Regions from separate parts of the Clostridium pasteurianum DSM 525 genome, predicted to be linked through region 2. Evidence: riboswitches for the same ligand, from Rfam matches in the RefSeq annotation. Region 2 holds a riboswitch; each other region holds the start of a gene.
The links. Region 2 has a riboswitch for S-adenosylmethionine ahead of metK (methionine adenosyltransferase). Riboswitches for the same ligand answer to the same signal wherever they lie in the genome.
Positions count from the first base shown of each region.

Region 1: linked by a shared signal. The riboswitch ahead of metH (methionine synthase) and the one ahead of metK (methionine adenosyltransferase) in region 2 are both predicted to bind S-adenosylmethionine.
Region 3: linked by a shared signal. The riboswitch ahead of metA (homoserine O-acetyltransferase MetA) and the one ahead of metK (methionine adenosyltransferase) in region 2 are both predicted to bind S-adenosylmethionine.
Region 4: linked by a shared signal. The riboswitch ahead of CLPA_RS06230 (hypothetical protein) and the one ahead of metK (methionine adenosyltransferase) in region 2 are both predicted to bind S-adenosylmethionine.

Region 1 is NZ_CP009268.1:2,685,647-2,690,716, forward strand. Features, by position in the region: gene metH (methionine synthase) at 1-1,613, opposite strand, end outside; SAM riboswitch class I at 1,759-1,866, opposite strand; gene CLPA_RS12190 (histidine phosphatase family protein) at 2,129-2,767, shown strand; gene CLPA_RS12195 (NAD-dependent malic enzyme) at 2,918-4,606, opposite strand; gene yfcE (phosphodiesterase) at 4,744-5,070, opposite strand, start outside.
Region 2 is NZ_CP009268.1:3,813,128-3,818,197, forward strand. Features, by position in the region: gene recD2 (SF1B family DNA helicase RecD2) at 1-221, opposite strand, end outside; gene metK (methionine adenosyltransferase) at 443-1,618, opposite strand; SAM riboswitch class I at 1,686-1,793, opposite strand; gene CLPA_RS17240 (SIR2 family protein) at 2,017-2,286, opposite strand; gene CLPA_RS17245 (IS91 family transposase) at 2,302-3,528, opposite strand; tRNA gene CLPA_RS17250 (tRNA-Tyr) at 3,709-3,793, opposite strand; tRNA gene CLPA_RS17255 (tRNA-Thr) at 3,798-3,873, opposite strand; tRNA gene CLPA_RS17260 (tRNA-Val) at 3,891-3,966, opposite strand; tRNA gene CLPA_RS17265 (tRNA-Tyr) at 3,971-4,055, opposite strand; gene CLPA_RS17270 (hypothetical protein) at 4,245-4,853, opposite strand; gene yyaC (spore protease YyaC) at 4,966-5,070, shown strand, end outside.
Region 3 is NZ_CP009268.1:2,885,627-2,890,696, reverse strand. Features, by position in the region: gene CLPA_RS13140 (NanQ anomerase/TabA/YiaL family protein) at 91-561, shown strand; gene yiaK (3-dehydro-L-gulonate 2-dehydrogenase) at 733-1,740, shown strand; gene CLPA_RS13130 (SDR family NAD(P)-dependent oxidoreductase) at 1,908-2,666, shown strand; gene CLPA_RS13125 (DUF3006 domain-containing protein) at 2,691-2,903, shown strand; SAM riboswitch class I at 3,092-3,198, shown strand; gene metA (homoserine O-acetyltransferase MetA) at 3,583-4,500, shown strand; gene CLPA_RS13115 (homocysteine synthase) at 4,629-5,070, shown strand, end outside.
Region 4 is NZ_CP009268.1:1,387,171-1,392,240, reverse strand. Features, by position in the region: gene CLPA_RS06235 (methyl-accepting chemotaxis protein) at 1-487, opposite strand, end outside; gene CLPA_RS06230 (hypothetical protein) at 905-1,132, opposite strand; SAM riboswitch class I at 1,479-1,589, opposite strand; gene CLPA_RS20395 (hypothetical protein) at 1,687-1,959, opposite strand; tRNA gene CLPA_RS06220 (tRNA-Gln) at 2,039-2,115, shown strand; T-box leader at 2,212-2,408, shown strand; gene leuS (leucine--tRNA ligase) at 2,601-5,030, shown strand.

The DNA.
Region 1 (5,070 bases), 1.1 Mb from region 2:
ATATAATCTACTGCATAATTATTATGTTCTTCTATTCCCGTAGCAATGGCCAAAATATTAGGATCAAAGATAACATTGCAAGGTAAAAATCCTACTTTATTTACTAGTATGTCATAGGCTCTTTTACATATGGAAATTCTTCTCTCATAAGTATCTGCCTGACCTTTTTCATCAAAGGCCATAACTACAGCTCCCGCTCCATATTTTTTAATCAATTGAGCCTGCCTTATAAATTCTTCTTCTCCTACCTTTAGACTTATGGAATTTACTATAGCTTTACCTTGAATTGCCTTAAGTCCAGCTTCAAGCACTTCAAACTTTGAAGAATCTATCATTATTGGTACTCTTGAGATTTCCGGTTCACTGGCAACAAGTTTTAAAAATGTGTCCATTTCCGTTTTAGCGTCTAAAAGAGCATCATCAAAATTTACATCTATAATCTGTGCTCCATTTTCCACTTGGTTTTTAGCTACCGTTAGTGCTTCTTCGTATTTCTTTTCCCTTATAAGTCTTGCAAATTTTGCAGAACCGGCTACATTTGTTCTCTCTCCCACATTTACAAAATTATTTGATTTATTTATCTTTAGAGCTTCAAGACCGCAAAAGACAGTTTCCATTTCAAGTTCTGGAATTCTTCTCGGCTGTACATCGCTGACGGCTTTACTTATGGCTTTAATATGGTCAGGTGTAGTTCCACAGCAGCCACCTACAATATTAATGTGCCCTTCCCTTGCAATTTCTTTTACAAATGCTGCAGTATCGTCAGGATGTTCATCATATTCTCCCATGGAATTAGGCAGACCTGCATTAGGATAAAAACTTATATATTTATTTTGAGTTTTTGACAACTGCCTTATAAAGGGAATAAGATCCTTTGCTCCAAAAGAACAATTGAGTCCTATAATGAGTACATCCTCATCTCTCATAGTCTCTGCAAAAGCTTCAAGAGTCTGCCCAGATAAAATTCTTCCGCTTTTATCTGCAATAGTTCCTGAAATCATTATAGGAAGTTTTATTCCCTTTTTTTCAAATGCATTTTTTGCAGCAAATATGGCAGTTCTTGCATTTAGAGCATCAAATATAGTTTCTATAATTATAAAATCCACACCACCATCTATAAGTCCTTCTATCTGATCTCCATAAGCCTTTGAAAGTTCATCAAAAGTTACATTTCTAAAGCCTGGATTTTCTACATCTGGTGAAAGGGAAGCCGTTCTATTTGTAGGTCCTACAGAGCCAGCTACAAAACGAGGTTTTTCAGGATCTTTGCTGTTAAAATCATCAGCTACTTCTCTTGCAAGCCTTGCTCCATTAAAATTTATCTCATATATTTTATCTTCCATACCATAATCACTTTGAGAGATGCTGGTTCCATTAAAAGTATTTGTTTCAACTACATCCGCACCAGCTTCAAAATATTGCCTATGTATTTCTTTTATTATCTCTGGTTTTGTAATGTTTAATATATCATTGTTTCCCTTCTGATTTATATTACACTGAAGGTTTCCTCTATAATCTTCTTCTTCCAGTCTAAAGCTTTGAATACAAGTACCCATTGCTCCATCAAGTATCACAATTTTTTTATCAAGTAAATCTTTAATACTGCACTTCATAAATAGCAAGCCCCCTAACCTGTAAATAACGTAAATTTAATATTATAAATAGACTAAACATCTTATATAGATTTTCCAAGTGTAAAATCAAAAATAAAAACTGCCTCTCCTAAGAAAAGCAGTAAATAACGCATACTCACTTCTTCTCTTATCTTTCAGAAAACCTCTGCTGGAATTAACACCGCCACATTTTCCATTAAATGCCGGTTGTCGGGTTTCATAGGGCCAGTCCCTCCACCTCTCTTGATAAGATTAAAAATTAAAATTATTAAATTTCTTTATTTCATATGATATATATTTTTCACATAACTGTCAATGGATTTTACAAAAATTATTAATAGAATTTTATTTAAATTTATTTTACTTAGCATTATCAGTATTATATTATGTATATATTTTTATAACTTCACTTTATATGTTAAACTTAAAATATAAAATTCTAAAGCTTGACAATTTAATTATATGATTTATGCTTATGATAATTAATAAAAACAAATAATACATGGAGGTTTTGAATGAGCACTTCAATAATGCTAATAAGACACGGAGAAACTGAATGGAATGCCTTAGGAAAATTTCAAGGAAGTAAAGATATAGATTTGTCAAAAGAGGGTATATTACAAGCAGAATTTTTAAAGAACAGATTTAAAAAAAATTTTGACTATATATATTGTAGTCCATTAAAGAGAGCTTTAAAAACTGCAAAAATCATATCAGAGGATATGAATCTTCACCCCATAATCTATCCACAATTACGTGAAATAGATTTTGGTGAATGGGAAGGTTTAACTGTAAAAGATATAAAAAATAATTACCCTGAACTATTTAAGCTCTGGCTGATAGATGATACTACAGGTCCTCTTTGCGGCGGAGATGGCAGCCTAAAGAAAGCCAGTATAAGAGCCACAGATGCCATTTTAGAAATCGTTAAAGAAAACAAGAATAAAAATATTGCAGTAGTTGCTCATGGAGGTATCATAAAGGCAGCTTTGATAGGTATCTTTAACTGGAATATGAGTATGTATCACAAAATTCGTCTAGGTAATACTTCTATAACCAGATTATACTTTGATGATAATATGAATCCTCTTATATTGTGTTTAAATGATACCAGTCATCTTCCTGATGATTATAATATAAAGTCATATGTTTAGTTAATACAAAGCAATATAGATTTATTGCCTCTAAGCCATAGTGGTGAGAAAAGACGAAACAAGAATCAAAGTATAAAGTTCAAAGAACAAATATAGAAAAGTTTCGTCTTTTCTTAAATTATTAAAATTTTATCATTAAACCTGAAAATATTAATCCTCCGGCAATACATCCTTATATTCCGGATACCAAGTTGCATCACTGACAGCTTTTTTTACATCTTTAATTTCAACAGTATTAATTTCTTCTTCTAAAGCTGCTTCTATGACTTTTACAGCTACAGCCTGTGAAACCTGATGGAGTTTTTCAACTTCTGGTAGAAGTGGAGCACCCTTTTCACTTAAATCCACAAATTCAGCTACAGCTTTTGATGATGCCTCAAGCAATCTTTCACTTATATATTTAGGTTTTGCTATCATAGCACCAAAACCAAGACCTGGGAATAATAGAGCATTATTTGCCTGACCTATTTTATAAGTAGTACCCTTATATTCTACAGGTTCAAAGGGACTGCCTGTAACTACAAGTCCTCTTCCTTCAGTCCATTCTATCAAGTCCTTTGGAACTGCCTCTGCAAGATTTGTTGGATTTGATATAGGCATTATAGCTGGTCTTTCCACTCCTTTAGCCATCTCCCTTATCACTTCTTCCTTGAAAGCACCAGATACTCCAGAGCATCCTATGAGCATAGTAGGTTTTACTATCTTAACCACATCAAGCAATTCCACATTTTTATCTTTGAATTCTAAAAATTCACTTCGCTTTCTTGCGTAGGGTTTTTGAAAATCTATTACTGTATTCATGTCTTCAATAAGAAGTCCATATCTATCAATACACCAAAATCTATTTCTAGCTTCCTCTTTTGATAATCCTTCTCTTTCCATAGCTGCAGAAATCTGATTTGCTATACCTATACCTGCTGTTCCTGCTCCAAATATCACTATCCTTTGTTCTTTCAAAGGAGTATCTGAGGCTTTACTCATAGACATAACTGCAGACACTATCATAGCACCAGTACCCTGAATATCATCATTAAAAGTTAGAATATTATCTTTATATTTTTCCAGAACTTTATGTGCATTTTCTCTTCCAAAATCTTCCCAGTGTATTAGAACCTTAGGGAATTTTTTTAATGCTGTTTTTACAAATTGGTCTATAAAATCATAGTATTTACTACCCTGTATCCTCTCATGAGGAGTTCCAAAATAAAATTCACTTTCAAGAAGTTCTTTATTATCTGTTCCTACATCTAAAACTACCGGCAGTACTTTAGATGGATCAACTCCTGCTGCTGCAGTATAAACAGCAAGCTTACCTATAGATATGTCTATTCCATTTACTCCCCAGTCACCAATCCCAAGAATACCTTGAGAATCCGTAATAACCATTACTTCAATATCATCCTCATTAAGACTTAAATTATCAAAAGCCTTATCCATATTTTCTCTATCATCTATAGATAAATAAAAACTATCCATTGGGCTCTTAAATTCTTCACAATATTTTTTTACTCCTGTACCTATAGTAGGAGTATATATTATAGGAAGCATCTCTTTTATATGAGAAGTAACTACCTTGTAAAAAAGTGTTCTGTTTATGTCATATAAATCCATTAAAAATAGATGCTTTGAAAAATTATCTGGTTTTACTTTAAACTGTTTATAGCATCTCTTTTCCTGTTTTTCTATAGTTTCAACCTGTATAGGCAATAATCCTTCCAATCCAAGTTTTTTTCTTTCCTCTTTTGAAAAAGCAGTTCCTTTATTTAAAAAAGGATTATTCAATAACTCTCTACCCTTTAATTTTGTATGTATTGTATTTTTTTTTGTTAAAATACTCATTGGTTCACCTCATTATTCCATTATGTGGATATTTTATAGTTTTTCTTAAGGTTTATAAAAATTAACATCCATTATTATAATACAATATTTTTATCATTTTTCATATTAAATTAATTCATAGATTTAAATTAATTTAATTATTTGTTGAAACTTATTTCTTTAATAGTATTACCCTCTAAATCCTTAACTTTAAAAATGTCATCGTCTAGAATTCCATAGGAATTAGGATTACCTTCTTTTGGCATGCTGATAGATCCCGGATTAATTACAAAAATATCATTTTGCTTTTCAGCTAAAGGTATATGAGTATGACCATATATTATAGCATCACCGCTATTTAAATAAGGTAATTTATCTCTATTATATACATGTCCGTGAGTTAAAAACAATCTTCTATTGTTATATAAAAATATAGAATAGGTATCCATTACAGGATACTCCAGTACCATTTGATCAACTTCACT
Region 2 (5,070 bases):
TCTGGAAGTATTTCCTCATAACCGGTAACTTTTAATTGATTACCAAAATTAGGATGATTCACCCATTCTCCTTGAACCTTTAACGATTTTCCTTCTGTAATATAAGGTATGAATCCCACTATTGTATGCCTTATATCTTTTTCTCTAACATGAGCTACAACATAACCATTTTCTTCATTTTTAAAAACTATATCTTCCACAACGCAGTTTAATTCGGACATAAAATCTCTCCTAGTATTAATAACTCCTTTATAATATATCATTTTTATAAATTAATTTAATAAATAGGTATTTTCTCTTAAAACATATTATACAGTATTGTAACATTATTATTCATAAAAATTATATCATACTATATGTCTATTACAAAATATTTAATGCTATAAGCAAAAGCTGTGTTGTAATATATAGTATAATGCATTACAACACAGCTTTTGTATAATTATAAATATTTTTTTATTTCATCTACTTTGCTAAGCTTTTCCCAAGGCACATCAATATCAGTTCTGCCAAAATGACCATAAGCTGCTACTTGCTTATATATTGGTCTTCTTAAATCTAAATCTCTTATTATTGCACCTGGTCTTAAGTCAAATACTTTTTCAACAATTTCAACAATTTTATCTTCTGAAATCTTTCCTGTTCCAAAAGTATCAATAGAAATTGATACAGGTTTTGCAACCCCTATTGCATAAGCAAGCTGTATTTCAAGCTTATCTGCAACACCAGCTGCCACTAAATTTTTAGCAACCCATCTGCTAGCATAAGCTCCTGATCTATCAACTTTTGTTGGATCTTTTCCTGAAAAAGCTCCACCACCGTGTCTACCATATCCACCATAAGTATCTACTATTATTTTTCTTCCAGTAAGACCTGAGTCTCCTTGCGGTCCTCCTACAACAAATCTTCCAGTAGGATTAATAAAATATTTTGTGCTATCATCTAAAAGTTCAGCAGGTACAACAGGTTTTACAACATTTTCAATTAGATCTTTCTCTATTTGTTCCTGTGAAACTTCTGGACTATGTTGAGTTGATATAACAATAGCATCTATTCTAACTGGCTTGTTGTCTTCATACTCAACTGTAACCTGTGTTTTCCCATCCGGTCTTAAATAACTTAATTTCCCATTTTTCCTAACTTCAGTTAATTTTCTTGAAAGCTTATGAGCTAAAGCTATTGGCATAGGCATGTATTCTGGAGTCTCATTTGTTGCAAAACCAAACATCATACCTTGATCTCCTGCACCTACTGCTTCTAGCTTATCCATTTCTCCTTTTCTTGATTCTAAAGCTTCATCTACACCTTGAGCTATATCTGCAGATTGTTCATCGATTGATGTAACCACTGCACACGTATCGCAATCAAATCCAAACTTTGCTCTAGTATAACCTATTTCTTTTATTGTTTCTCTTACAACTTTAGGTATATCAACATAACATTTTGTTGATATTTCTCCCATTACATTTACTATACCGGTAGTAACTGTAGTCTCACAAGCAACTCTGCCATATGGATCCTGAGCTAAAATAGCATCTAATACGCCATCAGATATTTGATCACATATTTTATCTGGATGTCCTTCAGTTACCGATTCAGAAGTGAATAATTTTCTCAATTGAATTTCCCCCTTAATATAAAATAAAGCCTCTTCTTAAATAAGAAGAGACTATTTTTACAAATCTCTCTTATCTTGCAGTATATTATCTGCAGGAATTGGCACCGTATGTGAAATTATCACACTGGTTGCCGGGCTTCATAGGGCCATTTCCCTCCACCTCTCTCGATAAGAGTCAAAATCTAATATATAATTCAATTTAAACCGCATTGTTATAGTATCACAGTAACTATAAGTAGTCAATATAGATGTTAAAAAAGCGGCCACAGCCGCGTTATTTCGCTTCGCTCAACTTCTTTTGGGCGAAGCCCTTTAATTAGACCCATTTCTTAGCATATCTATTTCATAATATTTTTATAAAGCTAAAACCTTTGCGAAGCATATTGATGCTCCGCATTTTAATACTCATAAGTTATACCATGAACTCCGTCATATTTTCTTGGTCTCATTATAGCTCCGCATTTCTCGCAACTAAATGTAGGAGGTTCAATTACATTTTCATCATCTATTTCATCAAACATCTCAACTACATCCCTTGGTATATATTCTTCCACTCCACATTCTGTACATATATATAAGACTCCGTCTTCTTCAATTAAATTTTCTTTCAATTTAGCTTTATATTTTGCCCTTTGTTTATCTTTTATTTTTTTATTCTTTTTAGCCATAATAACTACCTTCCTTTATACATATAATGGCTCTATTTTATCACGAATTATCCCCTTAATCACACCATAATTGTACATTATCTCTTCAATTTTTCTTTTGTTTTCACCTATTATTTTCTCTTTAAATTTTTCTCTTACACTTACATTTTTATAGTATATATCATGAAATTTCATCTGTATTCCACACTTTTCACATTTTAATGGATTCACTCCAAATGTAAGAAGTATTCTTGTTTGCCAATTATTAATTTTTCTTTTGAACTCAGCAACTTTTTCATTTACCAACTTAAAAAATTTATTTTTATGTCTTGTGTTTTTAGCATATATTCCATAATATCTTATCATCTTAAAATTCTTTTCTGGTATGTGTCTTATTACTCTACCTATAAAATCAATAACATCTATTTCCTCTACAACTTCTTCACCATCTTCATGTCTTTCATAACGAAAAGTTACTTTTTTACCATCATACTTTATTATTCTTGATTCAGCGATAGCTGGTCTTGCTGTATATCTTCCAACATACTTTCCTGCTTGCTTTGCTGTTTTTATTTCACCTTTTCCATATACATAAAATCCATTCTCTAACCTTTTATATAGCTTATTTTTTAATTTTTTAAATTCTTTTTTTCCACTTTTAAGATTAATTCCTATTTCGTCTAACAATATTTTTTGCCATCTTTTCCTTAGTGCTGTATAATTTATATGTTTTGTATTCCTCCAAATTGTAATTTCTCCAGCACCACCTTCGGTGACAATTAAGTGGACATGTGGATTCCATTTTAAGTCTCTTCCAAAAGTATGAATTACTGAGATTATTCCTGGTGTAAAACATTCTTTTTTATTTAAATCTCTAAACCAGCTCATAATTGCTTTTGCTGAACATTTAGGTAATAATGATAATAGTTTTCTATCCCTAGCAAAATATATTCTAAGTTCCTGTGGAATTGTAAATACCATATGTCTATGCTTTGAGTTAATAAGTCTTGCCACCATTTCATCAGACCATTCTTCAGATTTTTTCTTACCACATGAGGTACAAAATCTACTTTTACAGCTAAATCCAACTCTTTTTATATGACCACAATTTTCACACTTAAACTCAATAAATCCATTATCTAAGGATTTACAATTAATCATCTTATCAACTTCTCTACTTATGTTAGCTCTAATTTTCCCTTTATATATCTCACTGAATTTTTCCCAATTATCCACAAATATTTGTTTTATAACACCTTGCATAATCATCACCAATCACTAAATTTGCTAATAATTATATCAAAAATCCTATTCCAAAATATTACTTGTAATATTTTCCTCAAACTTCTAACATTAGATTTTTCAAGCCCTGCCGGGCAATATTTTTATACAAAAAATTTTTAAATTCCTAATATATAAAAAAAGACACATATGTGTCTTCTTTGGTGGAGGAAGATGGATTCGAACCATCGAAAGCTGAGCTAACAGATTTACAGTCTGCCCCCTTTGGCCACTCGGGAATTCCTCCATAATGGTGCTGGCAATAGGAATTGAACCCATAACCTACTGATTACAAGTCAGTTGCTCTACCAATTGAGCTATGCCAGCTTGTTATACAATTTAAATGGTGGGCACTACAGGGCTCGAACCTGTGACCCTCTGCTTGTAAGGCAGATGCTCTCCCAGCTGAGCTAAGCGCCCATTTTGGTGGAGGAAGATGGATTCGAACCATCGAAAGCTGAGCTAACAGATTTACAGTCTGCCCCCTTTGGCCACTCGGGAATTCCTCCACATTATCAATATTATTTAGTTAATACTTTAAACATCAAGCGCATCAACAAGGAATATTATATAATTCTAATAATTATTTTTCAAATTCTAAATATCTCAAAATATCATATTTTTAACTATATATCTCTTTATAGATTCATTTTTCTCGCTTATATACATACACTCATATTTTTTTAACAAAGCCGATATTAATTACTTATACTATCTAAGTTAATAAATTTTGATGCTATATCTTTAACTACATTAAAATCTTTATTATCAAGTTTTGCCTTCAAGAGATACATTGCATCTGAAATTCCCCTTTTTTCATCATTATTATTTATATCATTTTGAAGTCTATTCAGATCACTGTGGGATAAACTTTTACTTATGGAAAAAATTTTCACTTTATCTGAAATACTCAAATTATCTATTATCTTTTCCTTAGAAACTTTGAATACCGAAATATCTTTTTTATTTTGAATTTGTCCTGAATTTTCCTTATTATATGAGTACGAATTATTTTCCTTAGTTTTATTTTTATCGTATAAATCTTTAGAATCTTCATTATAAATAGTTATATTTTTATTTGAACCATCGTATTTATTTAAATTTTCATTATTTCTAACATCTCCATCTGAAATATTATCTCTAATACTTTTTTCACTTAAATTATTTCGACTTTTATTATTAAGGATTAACGTTTTATCATCCTCATTATCTATTATCCCAGTACTAAAATGAAAAATTAAAATGATGCTAAGTACAGTTAATATAGTTATGCTTATTATAACTATATTTAAATTTTTTTTAATCACAAAAATCCCTCCAATATATATATTAAAATTATATCTTCACAAAGAATTTTTATTCAAAATTTCATAATATTAGTTGATTTAATCTCATATAGATTATTGGGAGGTGTAATCCTTGAATAAAACCAAAGCATTTTACAAAGATCCTATGGCCTACTATGAAATGGCCTATTTTTTAAAAAATTATATTAATGATAATACAATAATAGTTTGTATCGGA
Region 3 (5,070 bases), 930 kb from region 2:
TTATAATTACTTATGAAAGGGCTTTCATGAATACGCATTATAATATTTAAGAAAAATTTTTATAGATAATAGAGTTAAGTGAGGTGTGGTATGATATTTGGAAATATAGACAATATTGACGACATAAAAAAGGTATGTCCCAAACCAATATTGAAAGCTGTTAACTACTTGAAAGATAACGACTTTAACAATATGGAGGCAGGGGTATATAGTATCATGGGAGATGATATATATGCTCAGGTAGTAGATAAAATTACAAAAGATAAACAGGAGGCAAAGGCAGAAGTTCACAGAAAGTATATTGAAATTCAGTTTTCTGTGGGAGGTAATGAGGTTATAGGTTATGCAAGGGACACTGGAAATAATATTGTTACGGAAGAATTACTTGAAGAAAAAGATTCTATTTTTTATAATAATGTAGAAAATGAAATCGATTTATTCATGAATGCTGGAAGCTTTGCAATATTTTTTCCAGAAGATGTTCACAGACCTTGGTGTGCTTATAATAAACCCTGTAAAGTTAGAAAAATTAATATAAAAATTAATAGAGATTTAATTTAGTTAATTTAAGACTATAATGAATGTTATTTAGTGATGAGATTTTATATTTTAATAAATATTAGATGAGTTATCCAGTAGCATAAAACTATTATCCCCATCTTGCTTGTATAAGATGGAGTGTTACAATTATTAGTTATAGGGTAAATTTATTATGAAAGGTAAGGTTTTGTTATGAGAGTTGGTTTTGAGGAAATGAAAAGTGAATTCAAGAGAATATTAATTAAAAAAGGCTTCAGTGAAGAAAGAGCGGAAGCTTCAGCACAATTATTTACTGAAACTAGCTGTGATGGAGTTTATTCTCATGGATATGTTAGATTTCCAAGAGTAATAGAATATATAGATAAAGGATTTATAGATATAAATGCAGTTCCAAGCAAAGTGGAAGGTACAGGAGCTTTTGAAAAGTGGGATGGAAATCTTGGAATGGGAAATTTAAATGCCAAGTTTTGTATGGATAGAGCTATAGAAATAGCTAAAATAAATACTATAGGATGTGTTGCTTTAAGAAATACAAATCATTGGATGAGAGGAGGCAGCTATGGATGGCAAGCAGCGGATAAAGGCTGTATAGGAATTTGCTGGACTAATACTTTTACCAACATGCCTGCATGGGGTGCTAAAGATAGCAGGATAGGTAATAATCCTCTTATATTGTCTGTACCAAGAGAAGGTGGACATCATGTAGTTGTTGATTTGGCTATGGCTCAATTTTCTTATGGAAAAATTGAAGTAACAAAACTAAATCATGAACAATTGCCAATACCAGGTGGATATGATACAAAAGGAAATATAACTACAGATCCAGCTGAAATTGAAAAGACTGGTAGGGTTTTGCCTATAGGTTATTGGAAGGGCTCTGGACTATCAATACTGTTGGATCTTATAGCTACAGTATTGTCAGGTGGAAATTCTGTTTCTAAAATAGGTAAAATAGATGGGGCATCAGAGTATAAACTATCACAGATATTTATAGCTGTTGATGCTGAAAAAGTAGCTGGAAATCAATTCTTAAAATCTGCTGTAGATGAAGTACTAGAAGATGTGAAAGCCTCACAAAAGGTAGATGAGAATAAGGAAATATTCTATCCTGGAGAAAGAACATTAAATACCAGGGAAAAGAATCTAGATCTTGGAATACCTGTAGATGAAGCAGTATGGACAAAAATAAAAAATATGTAGAAATGAAATGTTGGATGTTTTAATTACTTGTTGTAAAATAAAAACTTAAATTGTCGTAAAATAAGAAAGAAGAATGGACAAAATTCTTCTTTCTTATTTTTGTACTATTCTAAAGTTTTATGGAAATAAGGTAGCATGTTGTTATTAAATATAAGGAGGAATCATATATGAATTATTTTGATTTGAAGGGTAAAAAAGCTATTGTTACTGGAGGAAGCAGCGGTCTTGGTAAAGGAATGGTTGAAGGATTATTAGAGGCTGGAGCAGAAGTGGTTATTGTAGGTGTATCTGATAGATGCTATAAAACTTGTGAAGAATTTAAAAAATTAGGATACAGAATACATGCAGTAAAAGGTGATGTTGGAGAAATAGATGGATTAATAAAATTATTTAATGATTGTTTAGATAAACTAGATGGAACTTTGGATATAATGATAAATAATGCGGGTATTCAGAGAAGAAATAAAATTGAAGAATTTATACTGGAAGATTGGAATGAGGTTATCAATGTAAATCTTACAGCTGTTTTTCAACTATGCAAGCTTGCGGGAATAGAAATGATAAAAAATGGTGGTGGGAAAATTATAAACATTGCATCCATGCTTAGTTTCTTTGGTGGATATACTGTACCTGCTTATGCTGCAAGCAAAGGAGGGGTAGCACAACTTACCAAAGCACTTGCAAATGAATGGGCAAGTAGAGGGATCAATGTAAATGCTATAGCACCAGGGTATATTGATACTGATATGAATACTAATTTAATAAAGGATGAAATTAGAAATAATGAAATACTTTCAAGAATACCACAGAGGCGTTGGGGAATACCTGAGGATATAAAGGGAATAACTATATTTTTGGCCTCTAACGCTTCTGATTATGTAAACGGTGCTATTATACCATTAGATGGAGGATATTTAGGAAGGTAAAATATTATAGTTAGGATTGATACCATGAAAGTTATTGTAGATAGATTTGAAGGTAAGTATGCTGTATGTGAAAAAGAAGGCAATGTAATGATTAATATTGAGAAATCGCAATTACCTAAAGGAGTAAAGGAAGGAGATGTGATTATCATAGAGTCAAAAAATATTTATATAGATTTAGATGAAACAAAATATAGAAGATCTAAAATTAAAGAATTAATAAAAGATATCTGGAAATAATATTGAAAAATATTCCCATAATATTTTATTGATTTTATAAAATGCTCCATGATTTATTAATACTTAAGTATAATTTAAAAGTAAAATTTTTTTAAAATAATTTTTATATAAAATTTCAATAAATAATTAGTATGAAAATTTTATTGACAAAAAAAATTTTTTGATTTATTATATAGTAAATCGAATAAAGCTTATCAAGAGAGGTAGAGGGACTGGCCCGTTGAAACCCGACAACCAGCATTATTGTTAGTATGCATGGTGTTAATTCCAGCAGATTGTTTCTGAGAGATAAGGAAAACTATTTTAGTTTGCTAGGTTGTTTTCCTTTAAATGGAAAACAACCTTTTATATTTACTTATTAATGACTTTGCTTTGTAATATTTTATGCATTGATAATTTACATAAGGTTAAGAGTTTATGTTTTCTATTTTTGTGTGAAAGTAGAAACATACTATGTAAGTTTTAGGTAATTAATAATTAGATGGAGTAATGCTAGGTTTTAATAGATAGGACTCAATTGTTGGAATAAGTGCATTAAGTGTAAGACATAATTAATATATATAACTATGTTTTCTATAATAACCCATTAAACTGATATGATAAATATGAAATTATGGGTGCATTTTGCACAGTAAAAAGCTAGATTTAATTTTATTAAGATAGGAGTGAGTGTTTGTCGATGCCGATAAATATACCGAATAATCTTCCAGCAGCTAAACTTTTGAAAGAGGAAAATATATTTGCTATTGATGAAAATCGTGCTAATAAGCAGGATATAAGACCGCTTAATATTGTGATAATGAATTTAATGCCTCTAAAAATTGTAACAGAGACACAAATACTAAGGCTTTTAAGTAATTCACCGCTGCAAGTAGATATAACTTTAATATATCCTAAAACCCACTCTTTTAAAAATACTTCAGAAGAGTATTTATTTAGATATTATGAAACTTTTGAGGATATAAAAAATAAAAAGTTTGATGGCATGATAATTACAGGAGCTCCTGTGGAACAGATGGATTTTAAAGATGTAGATTATTGGAATGAATTGGTTGAAATTATGGAATGGAGTGTTCATAACGTATATTCAACTTTTCATATATGTTGGGGTGCTCAAGCTGGTTTATATTATCATTATAATATTCCCAAATATCCTCTTTCCCAAAAAATGTTTGGAGTGTTTCTTCACACAATAACTGAAAAAAATGTAAATTTACTAAGAGGGTTTGACGATGTATTCTTTGCTCCACATTCAAGACATACAGAAGTGAGAAGAGAGGATATTGAAAAAGATTCAAGGCTTAAAATTTTATCTGAATCTAAGGAGTCAGGTATATATATAGTCACAGCAAAGCATGGACGACAAATTTTTGTTATGGGTCATTCAGAGTATGATCCTCTAACTCTAAAGAGTGAGTATGATAGGGACATTTCACAAAATAAGAATATTGAAATTCCAAAGCACTACTTTATAGAGGATGATCCAAGTAAAGAACCTATAGTAAGATGGAGAAGTCATTCTAATTTGTTATTTTCAAATTGGTTGAATTATTACGTATATCAAGAAACACCTTATAATTTAAATGATATTAAATAATAAAAATTATATTTTGCATTTAACAGTATAGTCTAATTTCTCATTAATAAAACTCAAATTTATTTTAGAGATCTGTTTATATGTAAAGTATATAATATATAAAATATAATGAAAAGGAGATATTAAGAATGAGTGAAGAAAGAAAGTATAGTTTTGAAACACTTCAAGTACATGCAGGTCAGGAGGTAGATCCAACAACAAGATCAAGAGCAGTTCCAATTTATCAGACAACATCTTATGTTTTTAAGGATGCAGATAATGCGGCAAATTTATTTCAATTAAAAGAACCTGGAAATGTTTATTCAAGAATAATGAACCCTACTACAGATGTTTTTGAAAAAAGAGTGGCAGAACTTGAAGGTGGAGTTGCAGGTCTTGCAGTTTCATCAGGTCTTGCGGCAATCACTTATTCAATACTTAATGTAGCTAATTCAGGAGATGAAATAGTATCTGTAAGTACTTTGTATGGTGGTACTTATGAACTATTTGCAGTAACTTTAAAAAAGCTCGGTATAAAAGTGACATTTGTTGATCCGGACGATCCTGAAAATATAAGAAAAGCTATTACAG
Region 4 (5,070 bases), 1.9 Mb from region 2:
TAGTTTGAAACATTGTCTCCCACTTGTTTACGGAATTTTCATATTCTTTTATTGCTCCATCGAAATCATTATTGTCAACCAATTGTAAAATTTTCTTTTTGTCTTCTCTATACTGTTGTAATTGACTTTTATATGTATCCCATAATTTTTTATCCGAATCTTTCATGGGTATTTTTTCAATATTAGCTATATGTATATTGTTTGTACTGACATTAGTATTAATCTCCTGCTTTAATGCAAAATTTTTTACAGGATTTTTTAGATAAACCAATTGTATTATATCACTTTTATCCCTTATTAAATTTTTCTGCATATCTGTAAGCATATAAATATTCTGCAGACTATTTTTGTACATATCTTGTGAATTTGCATTAACCTTCTTTAATGAACTCATTCCAATTACTCCCACTACAGCAATTAATACTGTTATAATAAGAAAAGCGCATACCATTTTTACTCTTACTTTTATTTTCCCTAGTATTTTCATTTGTACATCATCCCTTTTAAAAATTTTTAGATATTTTAATTTATATATTATTTTAACTTTTTCTAAAATTTTATTATTTTTTACAAAATACCAAATAAAAACAAGTATTTTGTACCACTTATTATAACATAGAATACATAGTAAACCAACTTGTAATTAATAAATTAAATAATTCGTATAAAATTTGTAATTTTCAAAAATAATATTAAAATTAAGTTTATAATATTAGCTATTTATTAACTAAAACATATTCAATAAAAAAATCTGTGTAAACTCCACTGAAGAAAATTCACACAGATTTTTTAGGATAGTTTTATTTTAGCCACAAAAAACTACAGCGTTATTTATATAATCTATTCTATAAATAGTACTGTAGTTTTATATTTAAATACTATAATCTCAATTCATCTAAAACTTTTATATTCCACTCCCATTAAAAAAGTCATTAAAACCATTATATTTATTTTTATTAACCTGCTCTTGTGCCTTTTTATAAGCTCTGCTGTAAAGTTCCTGCATAGCAGAAATTTCTTTTTCACTTAAGTTTTCATAAAAAACTTTAGGGCAAATAGCAAAGGCCTCATCATTTTTAAAATTTCCAGCGTTATCATTGAGAATGTTTAGAAACCTATCTCCTATATCCATTTTAAATACCTCCATTTATTTAAATCTCTAAAATTGAAGCAAGTTCTTAATTCAGGTGGGGATTCTTTTACCCCATCTGAATTTTAGAACTGCAAATGCATGGCTTACTTGGCGTAGAACTCCAACTTGAAGAAAAGCAGACAAAACAAAATTTATTTTGTATTTGGTCGCTTTCACAGAGTGCAAGCAGAGAACTAAAATCTTGTTTTCGATTTTGTGTGAGGGCTGTACAGAGTGCGTGAGAGACTTACGCCAAGTTAGTCAGGTGAAATCAATTATAGCAAAAACTACTTTTCCTATAAGAAAAGTAGTTTTTGCTATAAAAAAATTTATGTTTATACTAAATTTCTCATCTTTCAAAATATTACACACCTGTAGGAATTAACACCGATACATTTAAATTAATGCCGGTTGTCGGGCTTCAAAGGGCCAGTCCCTCCACCACTCTTGATAAGAGTACTCTGTATTAAATTTTCAAAATATTTCAGAAATAAATTATTTTTATTATATTAACATTATATCTGTGTAATGTCAATAGTCAATCTGATTTTTATTTATCTTATATTTAGTAAAATACTCCTTATTCTATTTGCATATAATTTATCTAAATCCTTAACTCCTATGTTGAAATATTTACTGTCCACTGTCTTTTGTGCACCAGTTTTAACTAATATTTCATCTAATTCTTTTAAAGCTAAATATATATCCTTATCATCTTTTGCTGAAACCGTTCCTAAAAAACCTGCATTAATTTTAGTATCATCCTTGAGAACAATATCATAATAGAATTCACCTCTATGTTGTATAAAGGGAATATTTTCCTGCATGAAACTATTTATTCTAAAATTTTCATAAGATTTATATTGACATTTATAAAAAAAATGATAGAATATTAATTGTTGCTGATGCCCTATAGCCAAATTGGTAAGGCACCTGATTCTGGTTCAGGCATTGTGTGGGTTCGAGTCCTGCTAGGGCAGCCAAAGAAAAGCTAAGATTTTTATCTTAGCTTTTTTATTTTAATTTATTGACAATAAATACTTTATAACTTATAATATAGTGGCATAATTACATTATTATATTTTGCCTTGAACAAGAATAGTAATATTGAACTCATCTAAAGAGAGCTGTTGATTGCTGCAAAACAGTGATGATTATATATGAACTCGCTTGGGAGCATTACTACTAAAAAGTAGTACGGTTAATCCGTTATATTATAAAGTGAGGTTCTTACCTAAGTAGAGTGGTACCACGGAGTTTAACCTTCGTCTCTTTTTTGAGATGGAGGTTTTTTATTTGGACTTTAATCAATAGTTCTTACTTAGTTGATATTTACTTTTGTACTTACACCACTTTTAAACTAATTATCTTTGCATACCTATATAATCTCTATCTTTTAAAATTTAGAGTATTATAGCTAGAAAGCACAGGATAAATTACATATTAAAATTACGAGGAGGTTATTTAATTGGGAAACTACAATACTAAAATTGATGAAAAATGGCAAAAAATATGGCAAGATAAAAAACTTTATAAATTTGATGAATCAAATATGGATAAAAAATTATATGCACTTGAAATGTTTTCATATCCTTCTGGTGCAAAGCTTCATGCTGGTCACTGGTTTAATTATGGTCCGGTAGACTCTTGGGCAAGATTTAAAAGAATGCAGGGTTTCAATGTGTTTCAGCCTATGGGATTTGACGCCTTTGGTCTTCCTGCAGAAAACTATGCTATAAAAACAGGTATTCATCCAAAAGATTCTACTCTTAAAAATATAGAAACTATGGAAAAGCAGCTTAAAGCTATGGGTGCAATGTTCAATTGGGACCACGAAGTAGTTACCTGTTTTCCTGACTATTATAAATGGACTCAATGGCTATTTTTAAAACTTTATGAAAAAGGATTAGCTTACAGAAAAAAAGCTCCTGTTAACTGGTGCCCTAGCTGTAATACAGTACTTGCAAATGAACAGGTAGTAGATGGCGGCTGTGAAAGATGCGGCAGTGAAGTAATAAAGAAAGATTTGACACAATGGTTTTTAAAAATTACTGATTACTCGGAAGAGCTTTTACAAAAACTTGAGGATTTGGATTGGCCTGAAAAGACAAAAGCTATGCAAAGACATTGGATAGGTAAATCCAAAGGTGCAGAAGCTACTTTTAAAGTAGACAACAGCGATATAACCTTTGACGTATTCACTACAAGAGTTGATACATTACTAGGAGTTACCTATGTAGTTCTGGCTCCTGAAAGCCCTCTAACAGATAAAGTAACCACAGAGGAATACAAATCTGCTGTAGAAGAGTACAAAATTCAATCCTCAAAGCAAACAGATATAGAAAGACAATCTTTAACAAGAGAAAAAACCGGTGTATTCACTGGTGCCTATGCCACAAATCCAGCAAACGGCAAAAAAGTACCAATCTGGGTAGCCGACTATGTACTTGCAACTTATGGAACAGGTGCAGTTATGGCAGTACCAGCTCATGATGAGAGAGATTTTGCCTTTGCAACAAAATATAATCTTCCAATAATAAGAGTAATTGAAGGTGGAGACAGCCTTCCTTATACTGAATACGGCAAACTTGTTAATAGTAGTGAATTTGACGGTCTATCTGGTAATAAAGCCAAAGAAGCTATAGTAAAATTATTATCTTCCAAAAATCTAGGGCACTGGAAAGTCAACTACAGACTTCGTGATTGGCTTGTTTCAAGACAAAGATATTGGGGTGCTCCTATCCCTATAGTTTATTGTGAAAAATGTGGTACTGTAGCTGTGCCAGAAGAGCAGCTGCCTGTAGAACTTCCTTATGATGTTGAGTTTGCTCCAGATGGTAAATCTCCCCTTGCTAAAAGTGATGAATTTGTAAATACAACTTGCCCTCATTGTGGCGGGCCAGCAAAACGAGAAGTTGATACTTTAGATACCTTCGTATGTTCATCTTGGTATTATTTAAGATATGCAGACAATAAAAACAGTGACAAAGCCTTTGATCCTGAAATAATAAACAAAATGCTTCCTGTAGATAAATATGTTGGAGGTCCTGAACACGCCTGCATGCATCTTTTATATGCAAGATTTATAACAAAAGCATTAAGAGATATGGGATACTTAAACTTTGATGAACCTTTTCTTTCCTTAAGACACCAGGGATTGATCCTTGGACCAGATGGACAAAAGATGAGTAAATCCAAGGGAAATACAATATCACCAGATGATTATATAAGCGAATATGGTGCAGATGTATTTAGATTATATCTTATGTTTGGTTTTGACTATACAGAAGGTGGAGCTTGGAGCGATGATGGTATAAAGGCTATTTCTAAATTTGTAGACAGAGTGGAAAGAATTCTGTCTCAGTGCACTGAATCTTCAGATAACAGTAAGAATACTATAGATAAAGCTGAAAAAGAACTTAACTATGTAAGAAATTTTTCCATTAAAGGTATAAGCGAAGATGCTGAAAAGTTCCAGTTTAACACCTGCATAGCAAAAATAATGGAATTTACAAATGCACTTTCAAAATATATAAATGAAGATAAAAAGAATCCAGAATTCTTAAAGGAATGCGTTGATGATTTCATAAGACTTCTATCTCCTTTTGCTCCTCATTTTGCTGAAGAGATGTGGGCTAATTGTGGAAATAATTTTTCAGTTTTCAATGAATCCTGGCCAAAATTTGATCCAAAGGCATTAATCAAAGATGAAATGGAAATAGCTATACAAGTAAATGGTAAGATTAAAGCCAGAACAAATATAGCTTCTAATTTAAAAGAAGATGAAATTAAAGAACTTGCTTTAAATGATGATAACATTAAAGCTGCTGTTGAAGGTAAAAAGGTTGTTAAAGTAATTGTAATTAAAGGACACCTTGTTAATATAGTTGTAAAATAAAATATATTAAATAAGATATTACATATACAGTATATAATAA